One region of the Vibrio sp. RC586 genome, then DNA from elsewhere that is predicted to be linked to it. Evidence: riboswitches for the same ligand, from Rfam matches in the RefSeq annotation. Region 1 holds a riboswitch; each other region holds the start of a gene.
The links. A riboswitch is a leader RNA that binds a small molecule or an ion and turns the genes downstream of it on or off. The one in region 1 is predicted to bind lysine.
Positions count from the first base shown of each region.

Region 2: linked by a shared signal. The riboswitch ahead of VOA_RS07915 (Na+/H+ antiporter NhaC family protein) and the one ahead of lysC (lysine-sensitive aspartokinase 3) in region 1 are both predicted to bind lysine.
Region 3: linked by a shared signal. The riboswitch ahead of VOA_RS12060 (Na+/H+ antiporter NhaC family protein) and the one ahead of lysC (lysine-sensitive aspartokinase 3) in region 1 are both predicted to bind lysine.

Region 1 covers NZ_ADBD01000003.1:40,962-46,124, reverse strand. The annotation lists gene metH (methionine synthase) at 1-777, shown strand, start outside; gene lysC (lysine-sensitive aspartokinase 3) at 856-2,211, opposite strand; lysine riboswitch at 2,323-2,500, opposite strand; gene VOA_RS16950 (pyridoxal-phosphate-dependent aminotransferase family protein) at 2,675-3,793, shown strand; gene VOA_RS16955 (PglL family O-oligosaccharyltransferase) at 3,853-5,163, opposite strand, start outside.
Region 2 covers NZ_ADBD01000008.1:595,539-600,701, reverse strand. The annotation lists gene VOA_RS07900 (SGNH/GDSL hydrolase family protein) at 1-228, shown strand, start outside; gene VOA_RS07905 (GGDEF domain-containing protein) at 339-1,412, shown strand; gene VOA_RS0117965 (hypothetical protein) at 1,403-1,669, opposite strand; gene emrD (multidrug efflux MFS transporter EmrD) at 1,935-3,140, shown strand; lysine riboswitch at 3,292-3,464, shown strand; gene VOA_RS07915 (Na+/H+ antiporter NhaC family protein) at 3,543-5,123, shown strand.
Region 3 covers NZ_ADBD01000007.1:461,069-466,231, reverse strand. The annotation lists gene VOA_RS12050 (inosine/guanosine kinase) at 1-1,183, shown strand, start outside; gene VOA_RS12055 (H-NS family histone-like protein) at 1,230-1,637, opposite strand; lysine riboswitch at 2,027-2,209, shown strand; gene VOA_RS12060 (Na+/H+ antiporter NhaC family protein) at 2,324-3,925, shown strand; His leader region at 4,108-4,241, shown strand; gene hisG (ATP phosphoribosyltransferase) at 4,297-5,163, shown strand, end outside.

The sequences.
Region 1 (5,163 bases):
GAAGAGGTCGGTGAAGAAGCCAAACGTCTATTTCATGATGCCAATGCCTTGCTTGATAAAGTGGAGCGAGAAGGGTTGCTGAAAGCCAGCGGTATGTGTGCACTGTTTCCAGCAGCGAGCGTGGGTGATGACATTGAGGTGTACAGTGATGAATCGCGTACGCAAGTGGCGCATGTGCTGTACAACTTGCGTCAGCAGACCGAAAAGCCGAAAGGAGCCAACTACTGTTTGTCAGACTATGTCGCTCCGAAAGAGAGTGGTAAGCGCGATTGGATTGGCGCGTTTGCGGTGACAGGTGGCATTGGTGAGCGAGCTTTGGCCGATGCTTATAAAGCGCAAGGCGATGATTACAATGCGATCATGATCCAAGCGGTGGCCGATCGTTTGGCGGAAGCCTTTGCGGAATATCTGCATGAAAAAATGCGTAAAGAGATTTGGGGCTACGCGAGCGATGAAAATCTTTCCAATGATGAGCTGATCCGCGAGCGTTATCAGGGGATTCGACCAGCGCCTGGTTATCCTGCCTGTCCAGAGCACACCGAGAAAGCGACCTTGTGGCAGATGCTGAATGTTGAAGAGACCATCGGCATGTCACTGACCACTAGCTATGCGATGTGGCCGGGCGCTTCGGTATCCGGTTGGTATTTCTCGCATCCTGATTCTCGCTATTTTGCGGTCGCGCAGATCCAACAAGATCAGCTGCACAGCTACGCTGAGCGTAAAGGCTGGAGTTTGCAAGAAGCCGAAAAATGGCTAGCGCCTAACCTTGATGCTTAATCAATAAAACAGTAATCCACAATAACAAGAGGCCACATTATGTGGCCTCTTAGTTTTTATCTCTTGGCGAGTTGAGTTTTATTCTTGCTCAAACAGCTCTTTATGCAGCTTCTGAACCGCTTGCTTAGAGACAGATTCATGCAGCAAGAAGCAGAGGTTGTGTGCGCTCGCGCCATAACAGATCATGCGTAGATTGTAATCTTCCAGCACGCCGAACACTTGTTTTGCGTAGCCGCGGCTCTCTTTCATCTTGTTACCAATCAAGGCAATCAAGCACAGGTTGTATTCCACTTCTACGGTACACAGCTCTTCCAATTCGGTACGCACCGCTTCTGGCAATTCTGGCGCACCACCGGAGGTATCGGTTTTATCCAGTGTCAGTGACACACTGATTTCTGAGGTGGTGATCAGATCGACCGAAATCTTATGCTTGGCGAGAATTTCAAACACTTTGGCGAGGAAGCCGTAAGCGTGGAACATCTGCGCGCTACGCAGTGTCACCATGGTTTGATTGCAACGTAATGCGAGTGCGCGATACAGCGGCGCGCTTTCGACTTGTTTACGGATCCAAGTGCCACCTTTTTCTGGTTCTTTTGAAGAGCCAACAAACACCGGAATGCCATGACGTACCGCTGGAAGCAAGGTGGATGGATGCAAAATCTTGGCACCAAAATTGGCCATTTCTGAGGCTTCGCTAAAGCTTATCTCAGGAATCGGCGCTGCTTTTGGCGCGATACGTGGATCGGTACTGTAGATCCCCGGTACGTCAGTCCAAATTTCCAAGCCACAAGCTTGCACGGCTTCGGCAATCAAAGCGGCTGAATAATCACTGCCACCACGACCTAAAGTGGTGGTATTACCTTGGGCGTCAGAGCCAATAAAGCCTTGAGTCACCACGACATACTGCTCACATAATGGAACCAGTTTTTCTTTGGCCAACTGAGCGATTTCTGCCAATTGTGGTTCAGCACGACCGTAGTGGTCATCCGTACGTAGCACTTCACGAATGTCGAAACGTACCGCATCAACACCACGCTCACGCATCAGTTGAGCCAAGATATAAGTAGAAATCAGCTCACCACACGCTACTAAGTGGTCGGTCAGTTTCTTGCTCGATTGAAATGAGGCGGCTTCCGCTGCACTGGCTACGGAGTCCAATACCGCTTTGACTTCTTTCTCGACGCGGGTTGGATCCGCGAGCTGGTCGATAATGACATAATGGATATCAGCCAGTTGTTGCAAAATCGCTTGGCGGCGTTCAGCAGATGCAACGCCATTGGCCAGTTCGACCAATAAATTGGTCACGCCAGAGCAGGCGCTGCTAACGACTAAGCGTGTTTGTGGATTGTTTTCGATAATGGCCGAACAACGGCTCATGGCTTCAAAGTTGGCGACACTAGTACCACCAAATTTGGCGACGTTAAATGTGCTCACGGCAATTCTCCCAGACTTCCTGAAAAACGAGTTGTTGGTAACCCAACGTCCAATGTTGTGAAGAGAGTGTTTTTTAATAGAGCAAAATAGAGGAGTGACTATAGAAAGATTTCCCTCAGAAGCTCTTCATCAGATTCGAGCTGATGACAGTTGAAGGGATTCAGCCCATTCAACCGATAAACCAAAGCCGCAACTTTAATTCACCTCGGCACTACTCCCCCTGAATGTTCTGTTTTGGAGTTGAGGCTCCACAAAACATCTGCCTGGGCAGTGCTCCTCTTCTGCTAGATAGCTCACACATTGAACGGTGTTGGTGAAATCTTGTCAACGACAAAATGTTCCAAAAGTGCAAATAAAAATGCATTAGTGTGACAACGATTAACACTCTGGACATAGGTCGAATTGTTGCTGCAACTTAATTGCATTACTCTGATGGTTCTGGTCGCCACAACAAGGAGTCGTTATGACTATTCGTAGCTTTATCCCCCCGCATCGGATTTTGATGGGGCCGGGGCCTTCTGATATTCCGCCACAAGTTCTGCAAGCGCTCAGCCGCCCCACCGTTGGTCATCTTGATCCTCTGTTTATCGGTATGATGGATGAGCTGAAACAGCTGTTGAAATATGCCTTCCAAACTGAAAACGAATTCACGATTGCTGTTTCTGCGCCGGGCAGTGCGGGTATGGAAGCCTGTTTTGTTAACCTTGTAGAGCCTGGCGATAAAGTGATTGTGTGTCGCAATGGGGTGTTTGGTGAGCGGATGCGCGATAACGCTGTGCGTTGTGGGGCAGACGTTGTGGTGGTTGATGATGAATGGGGTTGCCCAGTCGGCGTTGAAAAAGTGCAAGCCGCGATACATGAGCATCCGGATGCGAAAATACTGGCTTTTGTACAAGCAGAAACTTCAACCGGAGCCTTAAGTGATGCGCAAGCGTTAGGTGCTCTAGCGAAGCAGCATGGCCTGCTGACGATTGTCGATGCGGTGACTTCGCTTGGCGGTGTTCCCCTGCTGGTGGATGAGTGGCAACTGGATGCGGTGTATTCTGGCAGTCAAAAATGCCTCTCTTGTGTGCCAGGTTTGGCTCCGTTGACGTTTTCACCTCGTGCAATTGAGAAGATTCAATCACGTAAAACGCCGATTCAAAGCTGGTTCCTCGATCAGAGCTTGGTGTTAGGTTATTGGAGTGGCGCAGGCAAACGCAGCTATCACCATACCGCTCCGGTTAATAGCTTGTACGCGCTGCATGAAGCGCTGCTGATTTTACAGCAGGAAGGGTTAGAGCAAGCGTGGCAGCGCCATCGTGTGATGCACGACAAGCTTAAACAAGGTTTAGAGCAACTGGGCTTTAAGTTTGTGGTGGCAGAGCCGTATCGTTTGCCGCAGTTGAACGCGATTTATGTGCCGGAAGGCATTGATGAAGCGAAAGTGCGCAGCCATCTGCTCAATGAATACAATTTAGAAATTGGTGCAGGGCTTGGGGCATTGGCTGGCAAAGCATGGCGGATTGGCGTAATGGGCTACGGTGCGCGCTCGGAAAACATTGCGTTATGTTTGCGCGCACTGGAAGAGTCACTGCGTTAATGCAAAGCGGTGTGAGATAGAAATCAGGGTGGCTTAGGCCACCCTGATTCGATCTGAGATTAAGGTGTTGCCGCTGAGGGGGCTTGTTCTGCGCCGGATGCGGTGCTTGTTGCCTTTGCGGGCGCTTGGTATTGGACGGTGCTGAAATCCTGATTGGGGAACAGAAATTCCGCTTCAGTGCGAATTTGCTGCGCGCGGCTAGCATCTCCCAATCCTTGGTAGGCTAAGATCAGGTTGGTATAGAAGGCTGGGCGTGGTGTGTGTTGAATCACCCGCAATGACCAATCTACATAAGGTTGAATGAGCTCTGCCTTTTGCTCATACAATCCAAGTTGTAGATAGGTGCTGTAGACATCCCAATCAAATCGATCTTGCCAGACTAAGGGGTTGGTGACTTGCTTGAGGAGTTCAGGATCGCGCGGTTGCGATTTTTCAAACTGAGTGAGCACATAGTTAGTATGTAGCGCGGTGACCATATACAGGCTAGTCACAATCGGCAAGACCAGACTCGTAATACGTAGCAAAGACTTACTCAGTGTTGAAAAATGTGCCAAACGATAGCGAGCCACCCGCTGATCAACCCAATAAATCAAGAGAATAAACGTGACCCAGTGAATGGCTGAGTGGTAAAACGGATACTCTAATTGAGCGTGTAAAGCGATTGGTACAAACAGAGCTAACATGGCTAAGCGAGTACCCCGCTTGGCGGCATAGATACGTAAAGCGCATAGACAGGCGGCGAGCAATATGCCTAGCACAGGCAGTAAACCTCCCTCAACGCCCCAATACAAAATCTCATTATGTGGGTGATCCATCGAGGCTAATCCAGGAGGATAGCTACTGTTTAATTGGTGCTGACGTGCCGTGTAAAGCAGATATTGCGCTTCAAACGCGCCATAGCCGTATCCGGTAAATGGCTTCTCGGTAATCATGTCGATGGTTTGTGGAAAAGTGTAGCGCCGTGGGCTTTCTAAATCGGTTTTGTTTTCCACAAAACCAGATGTTCCTTGGCTGTACATGGCTGCAAATCCGGCGCCAATACCTAATGCAATAGCCAAAAGCCAGAGATTAAAGCGTTGGCGTGATGCGAATCGATAAAGATAAGGACTGACTAAAGCAATGCTCAAGACACTGGCAATCCATCCGGTGCGCGAGGCTAGTACCACTAAAAGAGGTGCTGTAAGTAGTGGTGTTAAGTAAAGTATGCCGATTTTGCTCAGTGGAGAGTCGTACTTTTCAGGTTGCCTTGCCAATAAGTAACCTGAGATTACTAAGCCGGTCGCGAGGAAACTCGCCATTACGTTGGGTTGTTGAAAAATACCATACGGTCGATTGGCAGTCGTGTCGTAACCAAACGGATTGCCCGGCGC
Region 2 (5,163 bases), on a different contig from region 1:
ACGGCCAATCCTGAAAAACACGGTTTTGCGAACGCTAATTCACCTTGTTTGGATATTCGACGCAGCTCTGCGGCCGATTACCTACTTCCTCACTCTCTTTCTGCAGAGTGTGCCGTGCAAGGTTCTGATCGTTTTGTGTTCTGGGAAGTAACACACCCAACCACAGCCACACATCGCTATATTGCACAGCAAATTCTTGCAACGCAAATGGCACAATTTCCACTTTAAGTCTTACTGATCTACCTGAGGATAGGATTAACCTATCCTTAGTCACCAGTTTCTTTGCTTTATTGCTTATCTCTTAATAGCCTTATAGGAAAAGGCAGATGACACAATGGATGATGAAACCGACTCACACTCCTGCTTTCACTGGTTCAGAATTACTCAATACCTACTACAAGCGTCGGGTATCACTTTTTATTGCTTTACTGTCCAGTTTGGCTTTCTTTCCGCTCGCGATTAAAAACTTACTGATTGGACAGATTCTGCTTGGTGGGTTGATTATCGTTTTCCAATGCACATTGCTGATTGAAATTGCAGGCATCTATTACCAAAAAAACACACCTTGGGGTTTTAGACTTCCGCTTTCTCTCGTGGTGGTCATTGTGGTTATGGCCATCCATATTTTTGGCACTCTCGCCAGTTACTGGCTTTTTCCTGTGATCATTTCTATTGCTTTTTTATTACCACCGAAAGACAACCTGCTGACGATCTTCATTATCATTCCAGCGAGCATCTTAGCGTTGATTCCGCATCAAACCTCTGAGGTTTTGTTGCGCTTTAGCCTTTCGATCAGTGCTTGCGCAGCCATTATGTATGTCGTGGTTGATGCAATCCGTAAACTGCATGCGGAGCTATTTTATCTTTCCACTCGTGATGCGCTAACCGGCACTCTCAACCGCTATCAACTCGATAGTTTTTTAAAAAAGAATATTCGTCTGCGCCAGATTGGCAATGAATCCGTCGTGATTGCAGTGATCGATATTGATCATTTTAAATCCATTAATGACCTCTATGGACACGATACGGGTGACAAGGTGATTAACCAAGTGGTTGAAATGATTAACACCCACAGCCGTGAGTTAGATCTGCTGTTTCGATTGGGAGGAGATGAATTTCTGCTGCTTTTTGAAAATACCACCGTAACCGAAGCTACTCTCGTTATGAGTCATATCGGTTGCCGAATACAGCAAACTCACTACCCAAACCATGCCAAAGTCACCATCAGTGTTGGGTTAGCCGAGGTGCTGCGTACTGATGACCCAGAACAGTGGGTTAAACGTGCCGATCTTTCTCTTTATCATTCGAAAAAAATGGGTAAAAACCGTGTCTGTTCTGATGAAAAGCATGTTATTGAGCTTAATAGCGAACATTGCCATTCACTGCTGAGCTCAACACATGGTCATCGCTGATTGGCTATCACAATTTGCATCAGTTGCGGTACTACAATCCCCAAACAGAACAGTATGTTCTTCCACTGCACTTGCTTTATCGCCAATAAAACCGGAGCCATGAAAAACAGCACCACCAATACGGGAAGCAGGCTGATATTTTCAAGCTCCATCAGTAGCAACGTCAGCAACAACAGTCCTGCTAAAAGCAAGTAGGATAGCCTTAGTTTATAACCAAGAAGCCCAATAAAAAGCAGCGAAACAATCAGTGAGAGCATTTTCGTCAACACCTTACATCAAGTGATATTAATTCTCATTTAATAGAATAGTAGTCTGCTCTCTGTCTGGGTTCAAGTTTTAAAACCACCAATAAAACCATTAGAAAAAATAATCAAACCTATAGATATTTATCGTGAACAGAAAAACAAGAATCTATTGATATATAAGGACTGTGGAAATAACATCTCGCGCCACAATAGATGCAATCGCATCCTTTTCCATTAGCTTATTTTAATTGGATATTGTTTTTATCTGGAGATAACGATGTCTGCCTCGCTTTCTGTAGCAAAACTGACTTTTTTCATTGCAATTCTGGCTGCGGTCGGCCAAGCGACTCAAACCATGTACGTGCCTTCGATTGGTTACATGGCACAAGAATTTCTGGTTTCCCCCGCCGCGTTACAAGCGGTGATGGCCTGTTATCTTATTCCTTATGGTTTGTCGCAATTTGTTTACGGCACGCTGTCGGATCGTATTGGGCGTAAACCCATTATTGTTGCAGGTCTAGTGATTTATATTTTGGGCTCACTGGTCGCCCTGTTTGCACAAGAATATTCTTGGTTTTTGATCGGCAGCTTCGTGCAAGGTTTGGGTATTGGTTGCGGTGGTGCGATGGCACGAACCTTATCTCGCGACTGTTTTGATGGCGCTGAACTGCACAAAGTGAATAGCTTAATCAGTATGTGCCTGATTTTCTCACCTCTGGTTGCCCCTGTTTTAGGGGGGTATCTGACGGAAAGCTTTGGCTGGCGCTCAAGCTACCTCTTTTTGTCACTGTTTGCGATTGCAGTGGTGATCACCATGATGGCCAGCATGATCGAAACACTGCCCGCGGCTGCACGTAAAAAAGAGCCAGTACTGCGCAGTTATCACTATGTGTTGTCTGATCGATGCTTCCAAGGTTACTTAATCTGCTTAGTGGCGACCTTTGCTGGACTGGCCGTGTTTGAAGCCGCAGCTGGGGTATTATTGGGCGGTGTACTGGGTTTGCCTGCAACCACGGTAAGTTTGCTGTTTGTGCTACCCATTCCTGGCTATTTGGCAGGCGCTTGGCTTTCCAACGTGATTGCTCGCCGCTGGCGTGAAAAAAAGGCGATGCGTGTAGGTTTAATCGCGATTCTAACGGGTTCCATGGTCATTTTACTGCCTGGTCTCTTGGGTATGACAACGGCATTATCATTGATTGGTGGTGCAACCATCTACTTCCTTGGTGCAGGTATTTTGTTTCCAGCCGCCACCACTGGGGCTCTTTCACCCTTTCCTTATCACGCAGGGACTGGCGGCGCGATTTTGGGTGGAATGCAGAATTTAGGTGCAGGGTTAGCAACCTTATTTGCGGCAATGTTCCCAGCATCAGACCAACTGCCTCTGGGCATTATCATGCTGTTGATGTCGGTACTGGCGTTATGGGGACTGAAACGCGTTTACACCAAGCAACCTCCATCGGATGAAATGCCGATTGCGATTTAAAATGCAAAATTCTGCCAACTGAATGAATATACCGGATGAGATCAATTTCGATGCAGAAATGGGGAAATTAAATCTTGTCGTCACTCGAAAAGACAGTAATATACATTGCATACCACACCTCATAGTTCACGCTATGAGTGTGGTGCAAGTTCCTTTAAGTAGAGGCGCGCTGTTCATGAGTCGCCAGTCGTAGGTTGACCCCAATGATGACTGGTTAAAGGGTACAGCGCCGAAGCGATCGTTGCGTCATCGACGTTTGCTGGGCCAGCATTGAACAAATGCCGGACTGCCATAGTTTGTTGTCTATGGAGCGCTACCTTGAAGGATAAGAAGTGTTATTTCGCTGAAATGTGTTTTTTATCCTGCTGGTAGATCTCCACCTGAAAAGGTGATGTGAGATCCATGAATTTAGCCCTTTATTCTGACTCGATTTATTCGGTCATCCCGCCACTGCTCGCGGTGTTACTGGCCATTACCACGCGCCGAGTTCTGCTCTCTTTAGGGGCAGGCATTTTGGCCGGAGCGATGATGCTCAACCATTTCTCTCCTCTCGCTACTTTGCAATACCTGCTCGGTAAAATCAGCGGATTATTCTGGGCTGATGGTGCAGCAAACCACGACAACATCAACATGTTGGTGTTTATGCTGTTGCTTGGTGGCTTGATCAGTTTAATGACTGCTTCTGGCGCAACGCGTGCGTTTGCCGTATGGGCTGAACGTAAGTGTAAAGATCGTCGCAGTGCTAAAGCACTGACGGGTTTAATGGTATTTGCCTTTTTTATTGATGACTTTTTCCATAGCCTGTCCGTTGGTGCCATTTGCCGCCCAGTGACTGATCGTTTCCAAATTTCGCGCGCCAAACTGGCTTACCTGCTCGATTCCACTGCTGCGCCAGTGTGTGTTATTACACCGATTTCCTCTTGGGGCGCTTACATCATCGCTTTGATTGGCGGCATTTTAACGGCTCATCAGATGACGGAAATCAGCGCCATTTCAGCCTTCGTACAAATGATCCCGATGAACCTGTACGCGGTATTTACGCTGCTTATGGTTTTGGCGGTGATCTTTCTGCCGATGGATATTGGCCCAATGCGCCAACATGAAGCATGGGCTCGTGAAGGTAAATTGTGGGATGAAAGCAAAGGCCGCCCTGCAGGCTTAGATATGGAAGGCGGAGAAAACGCTCGCGGCACTATGATTGATATGGTGTTACCTATCGCGGTGCTCACGATTACTACGCTGATTTTCATGATTCAAACGGGTAACGATGTACTTGCCGCGAACGGAGAATCCTTTTCCCTAATTGGCGCACTCGAAAATACCAATGTGGCGCAATCACTGGTTTATGCGGCGCTGTGTAGCTTGAGCGTCTCGATTCTCCTGTCACTGCGCTTAAAACTGTCTGCGCAAACTTGGTTATCTACCGCACCAAAAGGCGTGATGGCCATGATGCCTGCGATCATCATTTTGCTGTTTGCTTGGACGATTGGCGGTGTGGTTCGTGATCTACAAACCGGTATTTATCTCGCCTCTCTGACTCAAGGCAATCTGCCTGTTGAACTGCTGCCTGCTTTGGTATTCGTTCTGTCTTGTTTGATGGCTTTTGCTACCGGTACCAGTTGGGGAACCTTCGGCATTATGCTGCCTTTGGCGGGTGATATTGCTGCGGCGTCAGACATCAGCCTGATGTTGCCAACTCTCTCTGCCGTATTGGCAGGCGCGGTGTTTGGTGATCATGCTTCACCCATTTCCAGTACCAGTATTCTTTCTGCGACTGGCGCAGGTAGCCACCATATTGATCACGTGGTAACTCAGCTTCCTTACGCAATCAGTGCCGCAATGGGAGCACTACTTGGTTATCTTGCAATGGGCTTACTGCACTCTGTTTGGGCTGGTTTAGCCGCGAGCAGCGTGTGGTTTGTACTGTTTTGCGCATTTAACTTACGCCAAAACCGTTGGCAGCAAGAACCGGTTGAGGCCTAACCCCCCATTGACTTGCATCGAGTTTAAAAGAATGCCCTGC
Region 3 (5,163 bases), on a different contig from region 1:
AACGTTGGTGGATATTGAGGCCAAGGTGGATTCAGATTTGATCGAGCGTTACGGTCTGAGTAAGGGACACTCATTAGTGATCGATGATCAAGCGGCTGAAGCTTTATATAACGAATTAAAAGATCAGCGTTTAATTACTAATGAATACGCAGGTGGGACGATAGGGAATACGCTGCACAATTATTCAGTATTAGCCGATGACCGCTCAACGCTACTGGGTGTAATGAGCCAAGATATTAAGATTGGTAGCTATGGCTATCGTTATCTGTGCAACACTTCTAGCCGTATGGATCTCAATTATTTACAAGGTGTAGAAGGTGCAATCGGCCGTTGCTTCGCTCTGATTACTGAAGATGGTGAACGCACTTTCGCAATCAGCGAAGGGCAAATGAACCAATTACAACCAGACAGTATTCCAGAAAAAATATTTGCTAGTGCTTCAGCATTAGTTATTACGGCTTATTTAGTTCGTTGTAAAGAAGGCGACCCTATGCCGGAAGCAACGATGCGCGCAATTGAATATGCAAAAAAATATGATGTTCCAGTGGTATTAACTCTAGGAACAAAATTTGTTATTCAGGATGATCCTAAATTCTGGCAAGACTTTTTACGTGATCATGTCACTGTGGTAGCAATGAATGAAGATGAAGCATTAGCGTTAACCGGAGAAAGCGATCCGTTGGCGGCGTCTGATAAAGCGTTAGATTGGGTTGATTTAGTACTGTGTACAGCAGGTCCTGTGGGATTATTTATGGCAGGATATACCGAAGATTCGGCTAAGCGTGAAACGTCATTACCTTTATTACCGGGATCGGTCCCAGAATTTAACCGCTATGAATTTAGTCGTCCAGCACGTAAAGACAGTTGTATAAACCCGATTCGTGTTTATTCACATATTTCACCTTATATGGGCGGTCCGGAGAAGATAAAAAATACCAATGGTGCGGGGGATGCAGCATTATCCGCCTTGTTGCATGACATGGCTGCAAATAAATACCACAAAGAAAATGTACCTAATTCAAGCAAACACCAGCATGAATTTTTAACTTATTCATCCTTTTCTCAAGTTTGTAAATACTCAAATCGTGCGAGCTACGAGGTACTAGCCCAACATTCTCCACGTCTTTCTCGGGGCCTACCTGAGCGTGAAGATAGCCTTGAAGAGGCATATTGGGAAAGATAAAAAAGGCTCCTTCGGGAGCCTTTATCATTTGGGTCTGCTATTAGAATTACAGAGAGAATTCTTCCAGAGATTTGCCTTCGTCCAGCGCCTTTTGGATCACTGAAGGAGTGCGACCTTGGCCTGTCCAAGTTTTTTCTTCACCATTGGTGTCGATGTACTTGTATTTTGCAGGGCGAGGAGCACGTTTGCTTTTTGCTTTAGTTTTGGTTTCGCCAGAAAGCGCAGAAATAAGCGCTTCTAGATCAATACCATCTTTAGCAATTTGCTCAGCAATCGCTGCCAATTTTGCTTCTTGTTCTGCACGAGCAGCAATCTCTTCTGCTTCTGCGTCTTTGCGCTCTTCAACAACGATAGTTAATTTATCTAGAGCTTCTTCAAGTTGTTCAATAGTCAGTTCACGTGCATACGCGCGTAGGCTACGAATATTTAATAAAGTCTTAGTGATTTCCGACATTACCATTTCCTGTTCACAATTTGGATAACGAGTTAATATTAAACCTAGCTTATTATACTGACAAGTTTTCGCTGTAAATATTAAGTCAAAATAACAAGAAAGTAAAAATTAATTATTAGGGATTATTTCCTCACCTTAAGAAAACTTCATATAAAAGTAACCGCAGGTGACTTATAACATGGATAAATTATTTTAGTTCTATATATCAAGGTTAGAGGTTTTTTTATGAATGAAGTTTCTATGAAATGATCGAATTGTGAGCTATGCCACTTGTTTTTCCACTTACCTCCTAGTTGCATTGATATTTTTGTTAAGTAAAATGTGTCGTACCTAATGCGAAAAGCGGGCTGAACTTGATCCAAATGAGTTGGAATAGTCAGCCACGAGGTTTTCGCCGTAGAGGAGCGGTTACGAAGAGTATCCACAATTAGGGTGATGCCTATGAGTTGTGGAGAAAGGCGTTGTCGCCGAAGTCAGTTTGCCGATCAAAGCAACTGGCTGGGGTTACATCAAATAGGTGTAACACTGCCATAGTCTATATTGTTGTTAAACTATGGAGCGCTACTGTAGGGTTGGGTGAAGTGTTCGCTTCCCTTTCGCTTAGTTCAACATAAATTAAGTTGACATGAAGTTGCTTAATTTGTCTGCAGTAGATCTCTAACCATTTTTACTGGTTTTGGAAGATCATGAATTTAATCGATTTTGCCTCTTCGCCACTCTCTGTTGTACCACCACTGGTTGCATTGAGTTTGGCAATTGTTACTCGCCGTGTATTACTTTCTCTCGGTGTGGGTATTTTCTTAGGTGCATTACTACTGGCTGACTATTCTGTTGGTCAATCTGCACAATATATTGCTACTCAAGTTGGCAGTGTATTTGTGAAAGAGGGTGCCATTAATGCGTGGAACATGAGTATTGTTGGCTTTTTGCTATTGTTAGGCATGATGACCGCATTGCTGACTCTTTCAGGTGGGACTCGCGCTTTTGCGCTCTGGGCTCAAGAGAGAGTGAAAAGTAAACGAGGCTCAAAATTACTAGCAGCATTCTTAGGCGTATTCATTTTTGTTGACGACTATTTTAACAGCCTAGCTGTTGGTTCTATCGCTCGCCCTGTAACGGACCGCTTTTACGTTTCTCGCGCTAAGTTAGCCTATATTCTTGATTCTACAGCGGCACCAATGTGTGTGGTGATGCCGGCTTCAAGTTGGGGGGCTTATATCATGACCATTATCGGCGGTATTTTGGTTTCGCACGGCATTGAAGATTACTCTGCGTTAGGCGCTTATCTTCGCCTAGTACCGATGAACTTCTATGCGATCTTTGCGTTGTTAATGGTGTTTGCGGTGGTGTGGTTCCAAATGGATATCGGCCAGATGCGCAAACATGAAATAGCCGCTTCTCAAGGTCGTGGTTTTGAAGAAGACCCTAGCACCGATGCGAAAGAAGCGCATGAGCTAAATGAAGAGCTCGATATTCACGAAAGTGAAGGTGGCACGGTTTTAGATTTGGTTCTACCTATCGTATTCCTTGTTGTTGCGACGATTAGCGCAATGATTTGGACTGGCGCGAGCGCATTAGCAGAAAGCGGTCAATCCTTTAATATTTTTGGGGCGTTTGAAAATACCAATGTCGGTACTTCATTGGTTTATGGCGGATTAGTTGGTCTGGCGATGGCCTTTGTCACCGTACTTCGTCAAAAATTGCCAACCGTTGAAATCGCAAAAACCTTGTGGACTGGTGCTAAATCGATGTTTGGTGCGATTCTGATCCTGATTTTTGCGTGGACCATAGGTTCTGTCATCGGTGACATGAAGACCGGTGCTTATCTCTCTTCTCTCGTACAAGGAAATATTGACCCACATTGGCTTCCGGTCATTCTGTTCATCTTGTCAGGTGCAATGGCTTTCTCCACTGGAACGTCATGGGGCACTTTTGGCATCATGCTGCCGATTGCGGGTGACATGGCGGGAGCCACCGATATTGCGTTGATGCTGCCAATGCTTGGTGCAGTGCTTGCTGGTTCAGTATTTGGTGACCACTGCTCGCCGATTTCCGATACCACCATCCTGTCATCGACCGGAGCGCGTTGTCATCATATTGATCACGTCTCCACTCAACTGCCTTATGCGTTAGCGGTTGCTCTGGTTTCCGCATTGGGGTACGTGGTGCTTGGTATGTTTAGCTCCCTATGGCTCGCATTAGGTGCCGCCTCCGTTGCTTTTGTGATGGTGTGCGTTCTCTTTGCTTTGCTCTCCAAGGCGAAAGTCAGTAAGCAAGTTTCTGCTTAATGAGATCAAGTATATGGAAAGGAGGCCATAGAGCCTCCTTTCTTATGTTCCAAAAGTCGTCATAAAAAAATAACCAGAAAAGTGTCAATTTGTGGTTGAAAAAAAAACTCAGCTTGGTTAGTGTGAAGGCAGTTCTTAAGCAGACAGAAACCACTAAGTATGCGTAATTTCGTAATGAACATTCATCACCATCATCATCCCTAAGGTGTCTTTCGGGAGATGTACGCATACCCGGGGGACAGGAATCTCCCGGAGTTGAAATCAGAGCCATAAAAAGATTCTAACCCTCGGGAGACCCAACCTCCCGAGGGTTTTTCGTTTTAAGCTTTGGAAAAATTATTAAATTCAACAAATTGCAAAGGAAGAATGACATGCAAACACAACGACTAAGAATCGCGATACAGAAAAAAGGCCGCCTGAGCCAAGAGTGTCAAGAACTGCTGAAAAAATGCGGTGTTAAATTCAACATCATGGGTGAGCGCTTGGTGGTTCATTCACTGAATATGCCGATTGACCTGTTGTTGGTGCGTGACGATGATATTCCAGGACTGATCATGGATGGGGTGGTGGATTTGGGTTTTGTTGGTGAAAACGTGCTTGAAGAAACACGCTTAGATCGCCTAGCACTCAATCAACGTAACGAATTTATCACTCTACGCCGTATGGATTTTGGTGGTTGCCGTTTGTCGATCGCGATTGAAAAAGATGCGGAGTATCGTGGATCGCAAGATCTGAATGGTAAGCGTATTGCCACCACTTACCCACAACTGCTCAAAGCTTATATGGATCGTCAAGGTGTGGATTTCAGCACTTGTATGCTAACGGGTTCAGTTGAAGTTGCACCGCGCGCAGGATTAGCGGATGCGATTGCGGATCTGGTCTCCACTGGCGCGACCTTGGAAGCCAACGGTCTTAAAGAAGTGGAAGTGATTTTTGAATCAAAAGCGACGCTTATTCAGCGCCCTGGCCCTTTTGCTGCCGATAAAGCCGCACTGATCGATAAACTCCTCACTCGTATGCACGGCGTACAACAAGCCAAAGAGTCGAAATACATCATGCTGCACGCTCCGGTTGAGAAGTTGGCGCAAATCAAAACCTTACTGCCCGGAGCGGAAGACCCAACAGTGCTCCCCTTGTCTGCAGACAAATCCAAAGTTGCAGTGCACATGGTGAGCTCAGAAAATCTTTTTTGGGAAACCATGGAACAGCTGAAAGCCCTCGGTGCCAGCTCAATTCTG